Regions from separate parts of the Collinsella sp. AF39-11AT genome, predicted to be linked through region 1. Evidence: riboswitches for the same ligand, from Rfam matches in the RefSeq annotation. Region 1 holds a riboswitch; the other holds the start of a gene.
What was found. A riboswitch is a leader RNA that binds a small molecule or an ion and turns the genes downstream of it on or off. The one in region 1 is predicted to bind thiamine pyrophosphate.
Positions count from the first base shown of each region.

Region 2: it holds a riboswitch for thiamine pyrophosphate, as region 1 does, so the genes downstream of both, thiC (phosphomethylpyrimidine synthase ThiC) here and thiM (hydroxyethylthiazole kinase) in region 1, are expected to answer to the same signal.

Region 1 is NZ_QROG01000018.1:14,123-23,823, forward strand. It holds gene DW037_RS07735 (DUF3784 domain-containing protein) at 273-593, shown strand; gene DW037_RS07740 (diguanylate cyclase domain-containing protein) at 879-2,408, opposite strand; gene DW037_RS07745 (EAL domain-containing protein) at 2,535-5,252, opposite strand; gene DW037_RS07750 (patatin family protein) at 5,582-6,451, shown strand; gene DW037_RS07755 (thiamine phosphate synthase) at 6,675-7,370, opposite strand; gene DW037_RS07760 (thiamine-binding protein) at 7,367-7,708, opposite strand; gene thiM (hydroxyethylthiazole kinase) at 7,712-8,551, opposite strand; TPP riboswitch at 8,603-8,713, opposite strand; gene DW037_RS07770 (HAD-IIB family hydrolase) at 8,877-9,701, shown strand, end outside.
Region 2 is NZ_QROG01000008.1:60,839-70,539, forward strand. It holds gene polA (DNA polymerase I) at 1-2,202, opposite strand, end outside; gene DW037_RS04855 (aminopeptidase) at 2,369-3,766, shown strand; gene DW037_RS04860 (YaaA family protein) at 3,870-4,679, shown strand; gene DW037_RS04865 (hypothetical protein) at 4,703-5,224, opposite strand; TPP riboswitch at 5,288-5,403, shown strand; gene thiC (phosphomethylpyrimidine synthase ThiC) at 5,396-6,730, shown strand; gene thiD (bifunctional hydroxymethylpyrimidine kinase/phosphomethylpyrimidine kinase) at 6,909-7,739, shown strand; gene DW037_RS04880 (SGNH/GDSL hydrolase family protein) at 7,992-8,651, opposite strand; gene DW037_RS04885 (TIGR02452 family protein) at 8,730-9,701, opposite strand, start outside.

The DNA.
Region 1 (9,701 bases):
CGGGGCCGGGAAGCCGGCCCCGAGGGCCAACGGCGGGCTCGCTCACCAGGTACGAGAGGGACACGGTCCAGAGTATGTTGGAGCTCGGGGCCTCATGCAAGCCGATTGTGAGGAGTCTGGGCAGGTCGCCTTCGATGGCGAACTCTGAGGTCTTAGAAGGCGGGCTGCTGCGGCGGCTATGGTTTATACTAAGGCGGTTGCTATCGAGTAATTCATACTTGGTTTGATTCGATTGTGAATGCGTAACTAGGATGGAAAGCAAAGGAAACTCTATGGAAACAGAGGATGCTGTTTGCTTGATGACTTCGATTGCCTTGATTGTCCTTTCAATCCAATACCGAAGAGGAAGATGGCTCTGCTCAATTGCTGGATATGATGTCACAAAAAGGGAGAGCGAGATTGATATACGCCCCTACGCAAAGCTGATTTCTTCTGTGACGTTATGGATGGGGCTGCTGTTTTTCTTGTGGGCGGTAGAGGGCTGGGTACGCGATTGGAATACCAGCGTTTTTGAAGTTTTGGTTCTACTTCTGTTCAGCTTGGCCTCTTTGTCGTTCGTGCGGCTCGTTAGGTTTGTGTTTATGAGGCGATAGCCAGCGGAAGTGGCTGGACGACAAAATGGACCAATGCAGCCAATTGTCAATAGAATTTGATAGGCTTGGCTTAACAGATTTACTCGAGGGCATATCCGTGGCGGGGGATAGGTTCTATCTTGTTGAGCACTTATTTGCATCAGGCAAAGTAAACCAAGAGTATCGAAACGGTGCCCCCGGGCCCGCTAGGGACTGCGGGGGGGCGTTCGGCTAACTGCGGGTACGGCCTATTTGCCCAATGTGTTCGCCCGAGATCGGAAATTAACCATCATGCGCCCCATAACGCTAGTCCAGCTTGGTGCCCGGTACCTGTGGCGCCTCTTTAATCAGCGCATTAAGTTCGTTCAAAATGGAAACGGGCTGTCGGTCGACGGCGTCCAGATGAAGCGTCGCCACGCGAAGGGGCGGCTGATATTCAAATGAGCCGAGGAGCACGGGCGATCCCAAGAACCGTTCGATTTCGTCTGCAACCGCGTCGGTCTCTTCGGGATCAAGCTCGTCAAAGAGCGCCACGAACATCGGTCCGGTCGAGCGGAACAGACGACCCTTGCCGCGCGAGCAATCCATGAGGCAGGCGGCGCTTTCTGCCAAAACGCGGTCGCCTGCATCAAAGCCAAAGCGGGCATTGACCTGTGCGATTTCGTCGATTTTAATGGCGATCAAGCCCGCGTTTCGTGCCACGCGACGCATCTCGCCAATGGCGTTGACCAGGGCGTGGATATCGCCCAGACCGGTCACGGAATCGGTCGTATCTGCCAAGCTTCGGTTGGTGACAATGCCCACATACATGTTGGGCTCGGTATCGGTGCCGTCCAGGCGGTAACCCGTGCAGTCGCAAAGCGCGTATTTTCCGGCGGTATTCATGACGCGATACTGCATGCAGTGGAAGTGCCACGTGCCGTTTACCACCATATCGAGCTCGGCACGTACGTTGTCGCGGTCCTCGGGGTGAACACGGGCAAGCCATATATCGAGCGAGTTGTAGGGATGCTGGGAGGGTAGGTCAAAATCGCGCACGGCATTAACCGACCATTGCGATTCGCCGGTGTCGAGGTTAATGATGAACGGATAGCGTGTCTCGGAGCTCATGGAGATCGCTTGAAACACTCGGTCGTTGCAGGGGGGTTGTTCGGTGATCGGGCGTTGCAGCGCATCGCCTTCTTCCGGTTGTTGCACACGGTACATGAGCTTGTAGCGATACATTTTGCGGTCGGCGTCCTTTGTCATCTGGCGACGCGTATCGCCTGCAAGCGGGTCGACGCGCGAGCAGCCAAAGCTAAAGCTGGCGATCATGGGCGCCTTGCCGTCCGATGTTGCCTCGATAAGATTGGCACGCGTCCACTCCAGGCGCTGCTCGAGCTCGGCTTCGTTTGTCGTGGGGGATATAAGTACAAATTCGTCTCCACCGATACGGAACAGCAACTCATCGTGCTCCATTGTCTCGGTGAGTGCGCGGCAGATGCTCAGAATGTAGCGATTGCCATCGGCGTGGCCAAACTTATCGTTGCAATGCTTGAGGCGATCGATGTCAATATAGGCACAGGTGAAGGGGGTGCCTTTGCGCCAGAGCTGATCGACATGGCGGTCGAGTCCGCCACGGTTGCCAAGATTGGTGAGCGAGTCGATATAGGCGCCGTGCTCAAGCAACTCACGTTCTTGTTGCAGGATGGCGAGCGTTTTCTGCAGTTGCTCACCGATGGCACGCAGCTCCGGGGGCAGCGCGGCAACATCGAGCTCGGTGGTTGAGGCCCCGTTCGCAAGTCGCTGAAGATGAGCGATGATTGATTGCTCGCCCAGGCGATACGACTCGTTCATGATGGATTGCCTCCTTGGATGGAACAATGGTTTGTATCTTACTTCCAATTCGGTTTAGATTGGAGTATTAGTTAGCTCATGGGAACAAATGCTCCCCTCGACGGTGGCGTTTTGCGTGCGAGCGTATTAGTTGTCGTTGCCACCATCGAGCAATGCCTCAAAATCCTCCGCCTGCATGGGGCGGTAGTAGAGGAATCCCTGAGCGTAGCGGGCGCCCATGTGGCGCAGCATGTTTGCCTGCTTGTCCGTCTCGACGCCTTCGATCACAACGGGCAGATGGAGTGACTGCGCCATCTCGAGCATTGATGAGATGATTTGCACGCTGCGGCCCTCATCGCCGTTATCGGGCACAAACGTGCGATCGAGCTTGATGACGTCGACGTTGACGTTCTTGAGCATCGCGAGCGTGGACTGGCCGGTGCCAAAATCGTCCATATAGGTCGAGAAGCCGCGGGTGTGCAGGTCGGCCGTTAGTTTATCCACGGCCTCGGACTCTCCCGTATAAGCTGTCTCGGTGATCTCGATGCGCATGAGCTCGGGCGGCAGGTTGTATTGGGCGGCGAGCGCTCCCATATGCTCGGCAACGTTGCAGGCGAGGATATCCACGCGCGACACATTAAGCGAGATCGGAACCACGCGAAGCCCCCGATTGATGCGCTCGCGCAGCCACAAGGCAACGCCCTGCCAAACGTATTTGTCGAGCGTCACCACAAAACCGCTTTCTTCGAGAGCGGGGATAAAGGTGGCGGGCGAAATGAGGGAGCCATCCTTGTCGATCCAGCGCGTGAGCGCTTCGGCGCCAATGATCTCGCCGGTTTCCATGTCGACCTGGGGCTGCAGGTAGTAGGTAATACGGCCGTTGGAGAGCGCGTACTGGAATTCGGTCAGCGTGCGGTGGAACGCGATTTCGCGCTCGTACTCCTCGGGGCGGAAAATGGCAATGCGCTCCTTAAAGTCGTTTTTTGCGCGCCGATTGGTAAACATGGCCTTGGCCTGCGCATCGATGGTGATTTTCTCGTTGGAGTCGATGGGGTAGACGCCCATGGACGGCCAGAATCCCACGCCGTCATCATACTTGGCCACGGCCTGGCGAACGCGGCTATAGATCTGATGGACGGTGTCGTGTTCAAAGGGGATGAGTATGCAAAAGTCGTCTTGGCCCCAGTACCCTGCGACGCCCATGTTGGCATTCTCGATGTCCTTGAGGACCGTGCCCACATCGGCGAGCATGCGGTCGCCCTCGGCCTGTCCGTGCCATTCGTTGAACAGTCGCATGTGTCCCATATCGACGGTGGCGATACACCAGGCGCCGTTGCGCCTTGTCTCGAGAAATTCGTTGGCGCGGCGCATAAACTCGCTGGGTCGATAGAGACCCGTGAGCGAATCGATGCGTTCGGCGATGGCGTTTTTGCGCTCCACCTCGGGTATGGGGAGGCTGTCGTTGGGAACAAGCCCGCCGGCCGTGCGAATGCGACGGTCGAGTTCGCCTAAAACGGCGGCCGTTTGATTGGTCAGGTGCTCGTAAAAGGCCGGAACGACAAGACAGACGGGGGTAATGGTGTCGTCCGCGATTCGAACGGGAGCGAAAACGGCCTCTTTGAGATGTTGGATCAGTTGCTCGAATGCTTCGTGATCCAAATTGTTGCTAAGCACGACGAACTGGGCGTTGCGTGAGCGGAAGACGCGACTCCTGCCGCGAGTAATCGACAGCATGCGGCCTGCGTATTCGGCGAGCATGTTGTCGACGGCCTCGGCCCCGTAGAGCTCGTTGAGCTTTGCCGTGCCGCGAACGCGCACTGCTATAAGCCCCGTCTTGCAATGGTCGCGACGGCAGGCATCGATAGCGTTGATCAGCGTGCGCTGCATTCCGAGGCCCGTGGCGGCGTCGACGGTCTCGGCAAGCGAGTGGTTGACGAGCTCGCCGACATAGAGCGAGGGGACATTTCCGTCGCCGTCGATACGAAACCCGCGAGCACGGCCGAGGATGTAGTCGCCGGCGGCATTGCGCACGCGGTACTGCATGACGTGGCGATGTTTGGAGCCGTCATAGATTTGGTCGATGTCGTTGGTATAGGCCTCAAGGTCATCGGGATGGACACGCGTTTTCCAGTAATCGTGGCAGTTGTCTATATGCTCCGAAGGAAGACCAAGATCGCGCAAGGCGCCTTGTGACCAAAGGGTTCGATGTTTGTCCAAGTTCTCGATAAAGAAATATCGGCCTTCGTTGAGCATCGAAAGGGCGTCGAAAATGCGATCGCTTATTTCGAAGTCGTCGGTGTGGGCTTGTGCGATATTGCGTCGATCAAGGTGCACGGCATGACGTAGCTTGTAGTCGTACATGCGATGGTCGGCATCGTTCGTCAAGCGATTGGGGGCTTCGCCCAGGGCGGGGTCGGCGTGTGCCACTCCGTAGCTAAACGAGTGAGGCATCTTGGAAGCGTTGTTTTCGAGCAGTACCGTTCGGCAGTGTTCCAGACGTTCGGCAAGGTCGTCCTCGGTCGCAATCGCAGATAGGATGGCGAACTCGTCGCCCCCCAGACGAAATGCCGCCTCGTCCACCTTCATATACAGTTTGAGATAGAGGCTCACCTGCAAGATATAGCGGTTGCCCTCGTCATGTCCAAAGATGTCGTTGCAGTGCTTGAGATTGTCGATATCGATGTACGCCATGGTAACGGGGGTGTCCTGCTCCCAGAGCTCCTCGAGGGAACGGGCAAAGCCGCCGCGGTTGCCAAGCCCGGTAAGCTGGTCGGTAAAGGCGGTCCTGACCAGATCCTCCTGACGCTTGAGAAGGTCGCGGACGGTCTTTTCGAGCGTTTCAGTGTAATTGCTGGGGGTATCCATGCTGTAGGCGGCTTTCTGGGGTCGGGGCGGATTGCGTCGGGCGAGCTCGTTGTGCACACGCGTTGTTGCTCAACGCCTCGCGTGTTTCCAAGCCCCCGCCTTGCTGCGTCGTTGGGTTTATTTGTCGGCTGACGTTCGTTGCTGATAACTACTGAGTAGTATAAACAAGTGTATGGAATTATGCAGGGGTGCCCATGTTGCGGGCGGCCATTATTCGCCATTATTCGCCAAACGGTAACGCGACGATGTTCGATGAAAATGCGACTGAGGCGATATATGTTGACGGGTATACTTGTTTCGTTTTAAAACGCAGGAACGGAGATGGTCGCATGGCACAGCCAGATACGACGCCCACGGTGGGGCTTGCGCTCGAGGGAGGCGGCTACCGCGGTATGTATACGGCGGGCGTGCTCGACGTATGGATGGAGCACGGCTTAACCTGCGACCATATGGTGGGTGTCTCGGCGGGCGCGGCGTTTGGCTACAACTTTAAATCGCGCCAGATCGGCCGCGCCATTCGCTACAACAAGGCCTATTGCGCCGACAAGCGCTATGCGAGCGTGACGAGCTGGTTGCGAACCGGCGATATGTTCAATGCCGAGTTTGCCTATCATGAGGTACCCATCGAGCGCGATCCCATCGATCTGGAGGCATATCGCGCCTGCCCCATGCGGTTTACGTGCGTATGTACCGATCTTAAGACGGGGCAGGCCGTCTACCATGACCTGCCTTACGGTGATGAGCATGATATCGAGTGGATCCGGGCGTCGTCGGCGATTCCCGTGGCAACACGACCCGTTGCCATTGAGGGGCACAAGTACCTGGATGGCGGCGTTGCCGATTCCATTCCCAGCGCATGGCTGTTTGCGCAGGGCTATGACCGCAACGTGGTGGTGCTGACGCAGCCGGCGGGCTTTGTAAAGCAGCCCAATAGCGTGATGCCTATGCTGCGTCGCGTGTATCGTCACTATCCGGAGTTTGTTGCGGCGCTTGAGCACCGGCACGAGGTATATAACGCCACGCTCGACGACCTGGCGCGTCGCGAGGCCGCTGGCGAGATCTTTGTGGTGCGGCCGAGCGAATCGGTGAAGGTGCCGTCGCTGTGCCGCGAGCCCGAGGAACTCGAACGCATCTATCAGATCGGCCGTCGCGATGCGGAGGCGACGTTGCCCGCGCTGGAAGCGTATCTGGCGGGGTAAGGGCTGCTACGGAAAGCGCATCCCGGAATATGCGCTCAGACTGGGATGCGGTTTCCGCGAGGGGGCGGTCGCGGAAACCGCATCCCAAAATTTGCGCTTGGAATGGGATGCGTTTTCCGCTGGCCCTCTATATGGAAAGCGCATCCCAGAATGGACGTCCAAACTGGGATGCGCTTTCCGCTCTTGAAGATATGAGGCTGCGGAGCAACTGCTCGGCATAGGTCTATGCTTGCTGCCAGGTATCGACGAGCTCCTCGGCTGCGGCGTAGGGGTCGTCGGCGCTGCAGACGGCGCTCACCACAAAGAAGCCGTCGACGCCGGTGGACTTGAGTTGCGGCAGATCGGCCGTCTTGACGCCGCCGCCCACCACAATGGGGACGGGGCTTGCCGCATGGAGGGCGGCCAGGTCCTCAAAGCTCTTGGTGATGATGGAGCCGTCGGCCGCACGTCCGCAGTCGCGCTTGGTTTCGGTCTCGTGGAGCGGGCCTACGCCCAGGTAATCGACCAGGCTCATGTCGGCGGTCTTGACGTACTCGAGCATCTCCTCGCAGCGGGCGGAAAGGCCCACGATGGCATCGGGACCCAGCAGCTTGCGGCAGACCTCGACGGGGATGTCGCTCTGGCCAACATGCACGCCGTCGACGGCAATACCCTGCTCGCGTGCGGCAAGTACGCAGTCAAGGCGGTCGTCGATCAGCAGCGCGACCTGCCCGGTTTTGCCGGCCTGAGCGATGGCCTGCGCGGCATCGCCCGTCAGTGCGATGATCTCGCGGGCGCTTGCCACCTTGGAACGCACCTGAATGCAGGTAAAGCCGGCGTCGAGCGCCTGGGCCACCACATCGCCCACGGGGCGTCCGAGGGTGTTTTCGGGGCCGAGTACCAGATAGGCCGAGATATCAAGGTTGTCGCGGATGCTCATCGTGCTTCCTCCTGCTTTTTGATCTGCGCTTCCATGCGCTCGAGTTTGCCGGTCATGGTGTCGGTAAATCCGGGTCGAATATCGGCTTTGAGCACGACTTCGGTGCGGATGCCCTTGCTCGCCAACACAAAGGTCGCGTCGCGCACGACCTGCATGACCTCGTCCCAGTCGCCCTCGATCTCGGTGAACATCGAGGTGGTGCGGTTGGGAAGGCCGCTCTCGCGAATGACGCGCACGACCTCGGCGATCTCGGCGGATAGCTCGTCACCGGTGCCGCACGGGGCGATGGCCACGGCGACCAGGGTGTTCATGCCGGCATTGGTTGCGGGCTCGGACATGGCTTATGCCTCCTCGAGCTCGAGTTGGTTGTCGGCAATGTCCTGGGCGGTTGCGCGGTAGAGCTCGTCGATAAAGGCGACCTTATAGCTTGCCGGGGCTTCGGCAACGGCGGCGGCACGCGTACCGGCAACGTTGTAGACGGCGGTGCCGCAGATGGCCGCCGTAAACGGGTCGGTGGCGCAGGCGTACACGGCCAACACGCCGCCCTGCGAGCAACCGCAGCCGGTGATCTTGGACATGAGCGGGCTGCCGCCGTGGGACTTGGCCACGGTCGTGCCGTCGGTAATCAGGTCGACTTCGCCCGAGACCACTACGGCGCCGCCGGTGTAGCGGGCGAGCGCCACGGCGGCATCGCGGGCGGCGTCTACCGTGTCGGTGGTATCGACGCCGCGCACGCGGCTCAGATCGGCCGCTTCGCCCTCAAGGCCCCACAGGCCGGCGAGCGCGATGATCTCGGAGGCGTTGCCGCGCACGATGGCGGGTTTGTACTGCTTGAGTTCGTTTACCAGCTGGGTGCGCAGGCTGCCGATGCCCAGTCCAACCGGATCGAGCACCCAGGGCTTGCCGGCGTCGTGGGCCGCCTTGGCCGCGCGGGGAATCGTCTGCTCGTAGATGGGGAAGAGTGTGCCCATGTTCAGATAGATGGCGCCGCCGCCGGCAACGAGCGCCTCGCCCTCGTCGGGCAGATAGACCATGGCGGCCGAACCACCCACGGCGAGCTGCGCGTTGGCGACAAAGTCAATCGTCACCGTGTTGGTGATGGAGCCCGCCATCGGATTGGTGGCGCGAATCTCCTCCACGGCCTTGACCACGTTTTGCTTGAGCTGTTTCGAATCGATCACTGCACATGCCTCCTTGGCATAGAAAAGGGGCGCTGTGCATAGACAGCGCCCCTAAAAAGGCGGCATGCTCCCTACGCCAGCATTAACTGACAGGTTCAAAGGATTGGGCCCCATGCCCTCTCAGCCTTGTGGTTTGCACCGCCGGCACTCCCGCATCGAATCTGTTGTTCCCTATACTAGCGCACCTGCCAAAAAGGGACAGGTTTATTTTGGCAGGTAACAACTGGGGCTTTGCGTTTTCCCAGATAAAACCTGCCAATATAAACCTGTCTCTTTTTGGCAGGTCGGTACAATAGACGGGATTAAGAATGACCGAGGGGGCCTTATGATTAAACTTGTGCTGACCGATATGGACGATACGCTGATTCCAGCCGGGCATGACGGCGCCAGCGACTACGCCATCGAGGGCATTCATGCCATGCAGGCGGCGGGTCTGCACTTTGGCCCGGTTTCGGGTCGCCAGCCCTCCGCGATGGGCTGGATGTTCCGCAATCGCGCCGAGTGCTTCTCGACCGGCGCGTTCTGCAACGGCCAGGTCATGTTTGTGGACGGCGAGGTGGTAGCCTCGCATGCGACCGACAACGCCGCCCTTATGCGCTTGGCTGACTACTTGGAGCAAGAGACCGACGATACGTATCTGAAGGTCTACGGCCTGGGTGATGACTTTTGGGGCAACGATGCCTATTGTGTGACGAGCGACCCCGAGCGCGTGCGCCGCGCCATGGAGTCGGGCGGCAACGCATGGCTCAAGGGCGAAGAGGCCCCGTGCCGTCCTGTCGTCGATGACGCGTCGGTGTTCAAGGCGAATATCTGGAGTGCTCGTTCGCGTGAGGAGCTCGCGGAGCTACGCGAGCGCGTTGCCGCTGAGGTGCCGGAACTCTCGCTTGTGTTTCCCAACAATCGTGTGCGCCTGTTCGACATTCTTCCAGCAGGTTGGGACAAGGGTTGCGCTGCGCTGGAGCTGGCGCGCGCTTTGGACCTGACGTCCGACGAGGTGGCCGTATTTGGCGATTCCGATAACGACCTGCCCATGATCGGTGCCGTCCCCAACTCCGTTGCAGTCGCCAATGCCAACGAGGCCGTCACGGCTGCCGCACGCTGGCATATCGGCGCTGCGGCAGACGATGCGGTTGCCGGGGCTCTGCATCAG
Region 2 (9,701 bases), on a different contig from region 1:
CACCGGCACGCCAAACACGCGCGCGGCCGTCTCGGCATGGAAGTCCTCGCCCTCGTTAAAGGCGCGCACCAAGTGCTCGTCACCCGAAAGATGTGCCAGCAGACGCAGCTCGATCTGCGAGTAGTCCACCGCCAAAAAGACGCTTCCCTCGCCTGCCGAAAACGCCGTCTTGACAGTACGCCCCAGCTCCGAGCGAGTCGGAATATTTTGCAGATTGGGGTCGCTCGAAGACAGACGCCCCGTCGCCGTGATGGTCTGGTTGTACGTGGTGTGCACACGGCCGTCACCACGGCGCAGCGGGCCCAGGGTGTCCAGATAGGTGGATTTGATCTTAGACTTCTCACGCCAGTCCAAGATCAGACGCACGATTTCGTGGTCACGCGCAAGGTCGCTCAGCACCTTGGCGTTGGTCGAATAGTAGCCGCGCTTAGTCTTCTTGAGGCCCTTGGTCGGAAGCCCCATCACATCAAAGAGCACATGCGACAGCTGCATGGGACTGCCAATATTAAAGGTCTCATCACCCGCTAGGTCGCGAATGCTGCGCTCGACCTCGGTGATCTGGGTCGCCAGGCCCTCGGACAGATTACGCAGGCGGTCGGGATCCACGAGCATGCCCGCGCGCTCCATCTTGGCAAGCACCGGCACGAGCGGCATCTCGATGCCATCGAACACGTTGGCAGCGTTCTCACGGGCCATGCGGTCGCGCAGCGGCGCCACGAGCGTCAGCGTCAGGGCCGCAGTGCGGGCAGCGGGAACAGGAGCGTGCTCGCCGGCACCCTCCGCGCCGCGCGCCGCAGGCAGCGCCATCTGCAGATAGGTATCAGCCAGATACGCCTCATCAAACTCGGAGCGGTCGGAATCCAGCAGGTAGGCGGCGACCACGGTATCGAAGATGCGCGTGGAATCGACGGCCAGCGGATCCATAAGCTCGGGCTCAGAAGAATCAATGGGCGAAAGCTCATGCAGCAGCGCCTTCATATCCGGGCTCGCCACACGGCCCTCCATAAACAGGCGCGCGAGCACGCCAGCGATCACGCCGCGGACGAAGTTGAAGCCCTCAACCTCAGCCGCCGCACCGCTGTCGCCCTCCTCGAGCGCGAACAGGCCCTTGGACGTCGCCAGCCACAGCGTGCGCGTCAGTCCAAAGAGCGCGCCCTCTTCCTTGTCGTCGTCCACCACGGCGGCGACCCACTCGCCGGCATCAATCGCGCGGGAGACCTCAGCCGCAACGGCGCCAAGCGCGTCGGCATCGCCGGCGGCGGCACGCGAAACGGCAGGCATCTCAAACGCGCTGCCAGCGGCCGCAGCCCCACCCTCGCCGCCAATCAGCGAGAGGAAACGGTTCTGCATGGCCGTGATGCCGAGCGTGCCCAGCGCCGCGGACACCTCGTCGGCAGAAAACGCCGGGAAGGACGTTGCGTCAAAGTCGAGCTCGACGGGCGCATCGGTGCGGATGGTCGCCACCTTACGGCTCAGCAGCGCGTCGTCGATGTGTGCACGCAGGTTCTCGCCCATCTTGCCCTTGACCTCGTCAGCGTGCGCAATGACCTCGTCCAGGCTGCCGTACTGTGCAATGAGCGCACTCGCCTTTTTGGGGCCGATGCCCGGTACGCCGGGAATGTTGTCCGACGTATCGCCCTTCAGACCGTAAAAATCGGGCACGAGCGCCGGCGTAATGCCGTGATACAGGTCGTCTACGCTCTCGGGCGTCATGATCGCCACGTCGGACAGGCCCTTGCGAGTCGAGACCACGTTAACGTGCTCGGTCACAAGCTGATACATGTCACGGTCGCCGGTCACCAGCAGCATGTCACAGCCGGCCTGCTCGCCCAGGCGCGCCATAGTGCCCAGGATGTCATCGCCTTCCCAGCCCTCGGACTGCAGAATCGGCACATTGAGCGCACCGAGCAGCTCCTTGATCATCGGAAACTGCGCATGCAGATCGGGGTCCATGGGCGGGCGTTGCGCCTTATACTGCGGCAGCATCTCCATGCGCACGCGCGGTTTGCCCTTGTCAAACGCCACGACCACACCGTCGGGGTTAAAGGCATCGATCATCTTAAGAAACATGTTCAGAAAGCCAAAGATCGCGTTGGTGGGGCGACCGTCCGGCGCGTTCATGGTGGGCGGCACGGCGTGGAAGGCGCGGTGCATGAGCGAGTTGCCGTCGATAACGGCAAAAGTGCGGCGCTTGTCAGACATATTAAATACCTCGCTTTGGACTGGGCACGGTTTGCTCACTCCAGTTTACACGCTCCCCGCCCCGCGGCCACCGCACATCAAGCTCCCCCGCCACCGTGAGCCCGCGCGTGATACGATGGCTCACGGTACATCAACCAGCACGATCGATCCGAAAGGAGCCTGCGTCATGGAGCGTCCCTGCGCATGGAAAAAGTACACGCCACAGCAAGTCGAGGAGCTCGAGGAGCTTTGCCGCGGCTATAAGCAGTTTTTGAGCGAGAACAAGACCGAGCGCCTGTGCGTCAAGACCGGTATCAAGATGGCCGAGGAGGCGGGATACGTCGACCTGGAGACTGTGATCGCCGAGGGACGCGCGCTCAAGGCCGGCGACAAGGTGTACGCCGCCAATCACGGCAAGGACCTCATGCTCGTCAACCTGGGCACCGCCCCGCTCGAGCAGGGCTTTAACATCCTGGGCGCCCACGTTGACTCGCCGCGCCTGGACCTTAAGCAGAACCCCGCCTTCGAGGCCGGCGACATGGCTTATCTCGACACGCACTACTATGGCGGCGTCAAGAGCTACCACTGGGTCGCTTCCCCGCTCGCGCTCGTAGGCGTCATCTGCAAAAAGGACGGCACCACCGTCGACATCAACATCGGCGACAAGGCCGACGATCCGGTCTTTACCATCTCCGACCTGCTGATCCACCTCTCGAGCGAGCAGATGGCCAAGCCCGCCAAGGACGCCGTCGACGCCGAGATCCTCGACGTGATCGTGGGCGGCCGCCCCGTCAAGTTTGACGAGGACGACAAGGACGCCCCCAAGGAGCCCGTCAAACAGATGTTCCTGGACATCCTCAAGGAACAGTACGACGTCGAGGAGGAGGACTTCCTCTCTGCCGAGATCGAGGTCGTGCCCGCCGGCCCCGCCCGCGACATGGGTCTCGACCGCTCCATGATCTTGGGCTATGGCCACGACGACCGCGTCTGCGCCTACCCCTCCATGCTCGCTCAGATCAACGTGGCAGACGTCGAGCGCACGAGCATCACGCTCATCGTCGACAAGGAGGAGATCGGCTCCGTGGGTGCCACCGGCATGACGAGCCGTTTCTTCGAGAACACCGTCGCCGAAATCATGACGCTCGCCGGCGAGAGCAGCCCGCTGGCCCTGCGCCGCGCACTCGCCCGCAGCCGCATGCTCTCCTCTGACGTGTCCGCCGGCTTTGACCCGGGCTACGCCGGCAAGTTCGAGACCAAGAACGCAGCCTTTATGGGTCGCGGCCTGTGCTTTAACAAATACACGGGCAGCCGCGGCAAGGGCGGCTCCAACGACGCCGACGCCGAGTACGTGGCCCTCATCCGCGACATCATGGACGAGGCGGGCGTTGACTTCCAGACCTGCGAGCTCGGCCGCGTCAACGCGGGCGGCGGCGGCACCATCGCCTACATCATGGCCGAGTACGGCATGAACGTCATCGACTCCGGCGTTGCCGTCCTGTCCATGCACGCCCTGTGGGAGGTCGCTAACAAGGCCGATATCTACGAGGCCTATCGCGGCTACAAGGCCTTCCTCGAGCGCGCCTAACCGACCCTTCATCAGTTGCGGTGAAATACGGACTAAACTGGCCCATAAACGGCCAAGACAGACCGTATTCCACCGCAACTTCCTTCTTGGCAGAGGAGAGTCCATGCTGCAGGTCATCATTTCGCCCGCCAAGCAAATGCGCGCGGCCCAAGATGCTTTTGAAGTCCAGGGCATTCCACCCTCTGCGCACGAGACGGCTCGCCTCCACCGCGCATTGCTAGATATCGAGCGGAATGAAGGCAGCGGCGGCCTGCAGGCGCTGTGGAACGTGAGTGACAAACTGCTGGGACCTTGCCTCAACACCCTGCGTGAGTTCCGGCCCATCCTGAATAACGGCGATCTTGACAATCCCGCACTCGCCCGTCACCTCTCCCCTGCCGTCATGTCCTATCACGGCATTCAATACCAGAGCATGGCGCCCGAGGTCATGGATGCCGCACAGCTCGCATGGCTGCAAGACCATCTGTGGATCCTCTCGGGCCTTTACGGATGCGCACGCCCCTTTCATGCCGTTGAACCGTATCGACTGGAGATGGGCGCGAAGCTCGCCGTCGACGATGCCCGAAACCTCTACGCGTTTTGGAGCGACAAGCTCGCGCGGGCTATCGCCCCGGCAGGCTCAAACACCACGATCGTCAACCTCGCCAGCGTAGAGTATGCCAAAGCCGTTCTGCCCCACCTCGCGGGCGACGCCACGGTCGTCACATGCCTCTTTGGCGAAGGCATCCGCAACGGCAAGCCCATCCAGCGCTCGACCGCCAGCAAAAAGGCGCGCGGCGCCATGGTGCGGTGGATGGCAGAAAACAAGCTCGAGGATACAAGCGAACTTACCGCATTCAACATCGGCTATCGTCACATCCCCGAGCTTTCAGACAAAGACTCCCTGGTTTTCATGAACGCGCGGGCACAATAGGCCCACCGTTTCCAAACACCCCGTTACTCCGCCAAGCCATCGGCCTTTGCAATCTCGCTCGTCGAGCCATCTTGATAAGTAATCTTTACGTGCTCGACCTCGGACACCGTAACACCCGCAGGAGGCTCCAGACGCCATTCCGTCAGGGCGATATCCATGGTCGTGGGGACGTCTCCCCGGTCTTTGAGCTGCACCGTCAGCGTTTTAAGCGCCACGTCGTAAGTCACGCGTTCGATTTCTTCACCAGGAATCGACCCACCACTCAACTGCAGCTGCACAAACTCGTCGCGCGGATACCAATAGTCGCCTGGAACGGCGAGCGTATTGGCATTACCGCCAGTACTCCTCACCGTCATAATCGGTAGGCTATCATCAGCCTCGAACTCCCATGCAGCGCCGCCGTGACCGCCAAACGTCCAGATACAAAAGGCAATCACCAGCACGGCAAGCACCGCAAAACCAATCGCGACAAGGCCATGGTGCGCACGGCTTTCCTCGGCCGATACATCCCATTGCGTCTCTCGATATAGATGCTTGTCTTCCATGTTCGCCTCCCCACAGGCACGCTCGTTAGGCCAATCGTACCCATTCGAGCTATACTTGAGCCCATTACATAAACGGGGAGCTTGCAGGACAAGACGGCAGGCTGAGACTGGGCGCGCCCGCCCTGACCCGCAAACCTGATATGGGTAATGCCAACGAAGGGAGCCGTGCCAATGAGCACACAGACCGAGCCCAAGCTCGTCACGCAAATCGACTTCGCCCGCGCCGGGCAGATCACGCCGCAGATGAAGGAAGTCGCCGAGCGCGAGCATCGCGACCCCGAGTACATCCGCGAGCGCGTGGCCGACGGCCGCATCGCCATTCCCGCCAACATCGTGCACATCAAAAAAGGCATGCGCGCCTTTGGTGTCGGCGAGGGCCTGTCTACTAAGGTCAACGTCAACCTGGGCATCTCGGGCGATAAAGCCGATGCCGCCGAGGAATGGAAGAAGGTCAAGATCGCCGAGGACTTTGGCGCCGACGCCATCATGGACCTTTCCAACTCGGGCAAGACGCGCCAGTTCCGCCAGCAGCTCATCGACGAGACGCCGCTCATGGTGGGCACCGTCCCCATGTACGACGCCATCGGCTACATGGAAAAGCCGCTGGTCAAGCTTACCAAGGATGACCTGTTCGAGGTCGTGCGCGCGCACGCCGAGGACGGCGTGGACTTTATGACCATCCACTGCGGCATCAACAAGTCGGTCACCAAGACCTTTAAGGAGACCGGCCGCTTGATGAACATCGTGAGCCGCGGCGGCTCGCTGCTGTTTGGCTGGATGGAGGTCACCGGCAACGAAAACCCCTTCTACGAGTACTTTGACGAGCTGCTCGAGATTTGCCACGAGTACGACGTGACGATTTCGCTCGGCGACTCCTGCCGCCCGGGCTGCCTCTACGACTCCAACGACGCCACCGAGACCGCCGAGATGATCGAGCTGGGCAAGCTGTGCAAGCGCGCTTGGGCCGCCGGCGTCCAAGTCATGGTCGAGGGCCCGGGTCACATGGCGCTCGACGAGATCGCCGCCAACATGAAACTGCAGAAGCGCCTGTGCCACAACGCCCCGTTCTATGTGCTCGGGCCGCTGGTGACCGATATCGGCGTGGGTTACGACCACATCACCGCTGCCATCGGCGGTGCCATCTCCGCCAGCTCCGGTGCCGACTTCCTGTGCTACGTGACGCCGGCCGAGCACCTGTGCCTGCCCAACGCCCAGGACGTGCTCGATGGCCTCATGGCCACTAAGATTGCCGCGCACGCCGCCGATATCGCCAAGAAGGTACCGCACGCCCGCGACATGGACGACAAGATGGGCCAGGCACGCCGCAAGCTCGACTGGGATGCCATGTGGAAGTGTGCTCTCGACCCGGTCACCGGCAAGAAACGCTACGAAGAATCCCCCGCCGCCACCGAGGGCACCTGCACCATGTGCGGCAAGATGTGCGCCGTCCGCACCGTTAACAAGGTGTTCGAAGGCACGACGATCGACCTCGGCATGGAGGACTAACTCGTCACCGGAGCCACAATCGGTAACATGGTGTTCGTCAATTGTTGACGTGTGAACATTTGCTTACATTTGCGTAAAGATTGCATCGCCCGCCCGGGTTCGACATAGAGTCGGCCCGGGCATCTTTATAATGCTGGCTTAAAGACCCATTTGATTCCGACCGAACAAGGGAGCAAACATGGATCGCAGTAAGGTACCTGCCGTCCTGTCCATCGCAGGATCCGATTCCAGCGGTGGCGCCGGCATTCAGGCCGACATCAAGACCATCACGGCGCACCGCCTGTATGCCGAGACGGCCATCACCGCCATCACCGCACAAAACACGCTCGGTGTCACCGCCGTGCAGAATATCTCCCCTGATATCGTCGCTGCGCAGATCGACGCCGTATTTGACGATATCCGCCCCAGCGCCGTCAAGATCGGCATGGTTTCCTCTGCCGAGATTATCGAGGTTATCGCCGACCGCCTGAGCGCCTGGAACGCGACAAACGTGGTCGTCGACCCCGTCATGGTAGCCACCTCGGGCGCACGGCTGATTACCGAAGATGCCGCCGAGGCGCTCACCCGCCGCCTGTTCCCACTAGCAACCGTCATCACGCCCAATATTCCCGAGGCCATGGCCCTGCTTGACTACGAGGTCGACTCCGAGCGCACACAGCAAAATGCTGCCATGCTCCTCACCCGCCGCTTTGGTTGCGCATCCCTCGTTAAGGGTGGGCATCTTGTCAACGAGGCTAACGATGTATTGGCCGAACCCGCGCCACTCGATGACGAGGGCAACCATCTGGGCGATCCGCTCACCACGTGGTTCCGCCACAAGCGCATCGAGACCGACAACACACACGGCACCGGCTGCACGCTTTCGTCCGCCATCGCCTGCGCGCTGGCCCAGGGCATGGATCTTGCCGACGCCGTCAACGGCGGCAAGGCCTACCTAACCGGCGCTCTGGCCGCCGGCCTGAACATGGGCAAAGGCTCCGGCCCCGTCAATCACATGTGGCAATATTAAGATTCGCAGCCCAAAACCGCCGCAAAGGGGACAGGCACCTTTGCGGTGGCTCCCACAAACATCTCGATCTGTAACAGTAACTCGGCAAAATCGACCCTAGATGTTACAGATCAAGACAAACAATCGATATCGACCTAAATAATCTTAATCTGTAACATCTAGCCCGTTTTCGGCCTTGGAACTGTTACAGATCAAGACAAACAAACGAAACAAGCCCCCGCAAGGGGAACTCTGTGGTGGTTTGGGGCCGTGCTACTCACCGAGCATCTCTTGGAGCTTGGCTGCCACGGCATGTCCCAAGCTCTCGTGGCTTTCGGGCATCATATGCAGATAGTCGATATCGCCCGGCTCGGCAAACTCGGCGGCATTCAAAAAGTCGCAGCCAAACTGCTCGGCCACGTGCGCATAGTACTCGCCAAAATGTTCAGATGCCTCGACGGAACGCTCGTCAAAATCGGTCATATATACATCGGCGATCTGCGGCTTGATCTTGATAGGAGCCATCAGCAGGATGCGCGGGCAAGGCGCAGCGTCGGTCCACGGAAACGCGCGGACGGCGCGAATCAGCGCCATGGCGCCACGGGCGATATCGGAAGCTGTCACGTTAAAGACCGTCTTACAGTCGTTGGTGCCCAGCATGATCACAATGGCGTCCAGCGGCTTATGGGCCTCGAGCAGCATCGGAAGCGCGCGAATGCCGTTGAGGTTAGTGTCCAGATGGCACATGTCGTCGCGTACCGTCGTGCGGCCGTTGAGGCCTTCTTCAATTACATGCCAGCCCTCGCCTAAGTCACGTTGGACCACGCCACACCAGCGCACATCCTGCGCATAGCGCACCGCGGTACCGTCGCGCATGCCCGCCGGATCATAGCCATAGGTGTTGCTGTCACCAAAGCACAGAACGTTTTTCATCTTGAGCTCCTCATTCAGTAAAAAGCCGACGGGGGCAACCCCTCCCGTCGGCTTGGCATATCACATCGCGCGCACCGCTTACAGGTACTTGCGCCAGTCATCCTCGTCCTCATCATCCTCGACTGCTGTCTGGGCCTGCTCGGCGGCGCGAGCGGCTGCGGCGCGGGCGGCAACCTGGGCATAGGACTCCTCGTTGCGCTCGGGGAAGTTTGCCAGCACGTGCTCGAACTTGGCAAAGTCCTCATCCCAGCGCGTAGAGGGCACGGCAAAGAAGACCTGCTTGACCTTGAAGTCGCCCGACGCGAGCTCCTTGCGGAAGAGCTCGGCCACGGCCTCGGCATCAAAGCCGTTGTTCTCGCAGCCCCAAGCACCCAGCACGAGCTTCTCGCGACCAAGCTCATCGCAGATGGCAAGGACAAAGCGGATGCGGTCGCGCAGGGCATCCAGCAGAGCATCGTCGCTCACGCGATACTCCTGGCGGGCGCGCCTAACGTTGGGCGCGGCGGCCACGATCACGTCGGCGTATGCATGCACGTGGTTGCGGTCGAAGCGCACCGCAGGCACCACCAGCGCACGGTTGCGGTAGAGCTCGCAGTTGATGTTGCGGCGACGGTTCTCGCCGTACCACTTACGCTGCTTATCGAGAACGTTGTACAGATACGAATCGGCGCACAGCGTGGCCTCCTGGCCCAGATAACCCTGAATATATCCACCGCCCGGATTGGTAAACGAGGCAAAGGCGAGCACGGCCATGTCGCAGAACTGCGCATAGCCGCGACCGTTATCGAGGATTGCCTGCGTGGCGGAGGCATCAAGCACAGTGACCTCGGGCAGGACCGGAGCGGGCTCCTCAGCAGCAGGCGCGGACTCGACTTCGTCGGTCTCCTCTGCGGGCGCAGGTTCAGCCGCAACCTCAGCCTCGGCGGACGCAACCTCAGCCTCGGCGGACGCAACCTCAGCGGACTCAGACTCCTCGGCAACCGGCTCCTCGGCAGCCGCAGCCTTCTGGGCCTTGGCCTTCATCGCCGCGACAAAGCCGGCAGGCATACC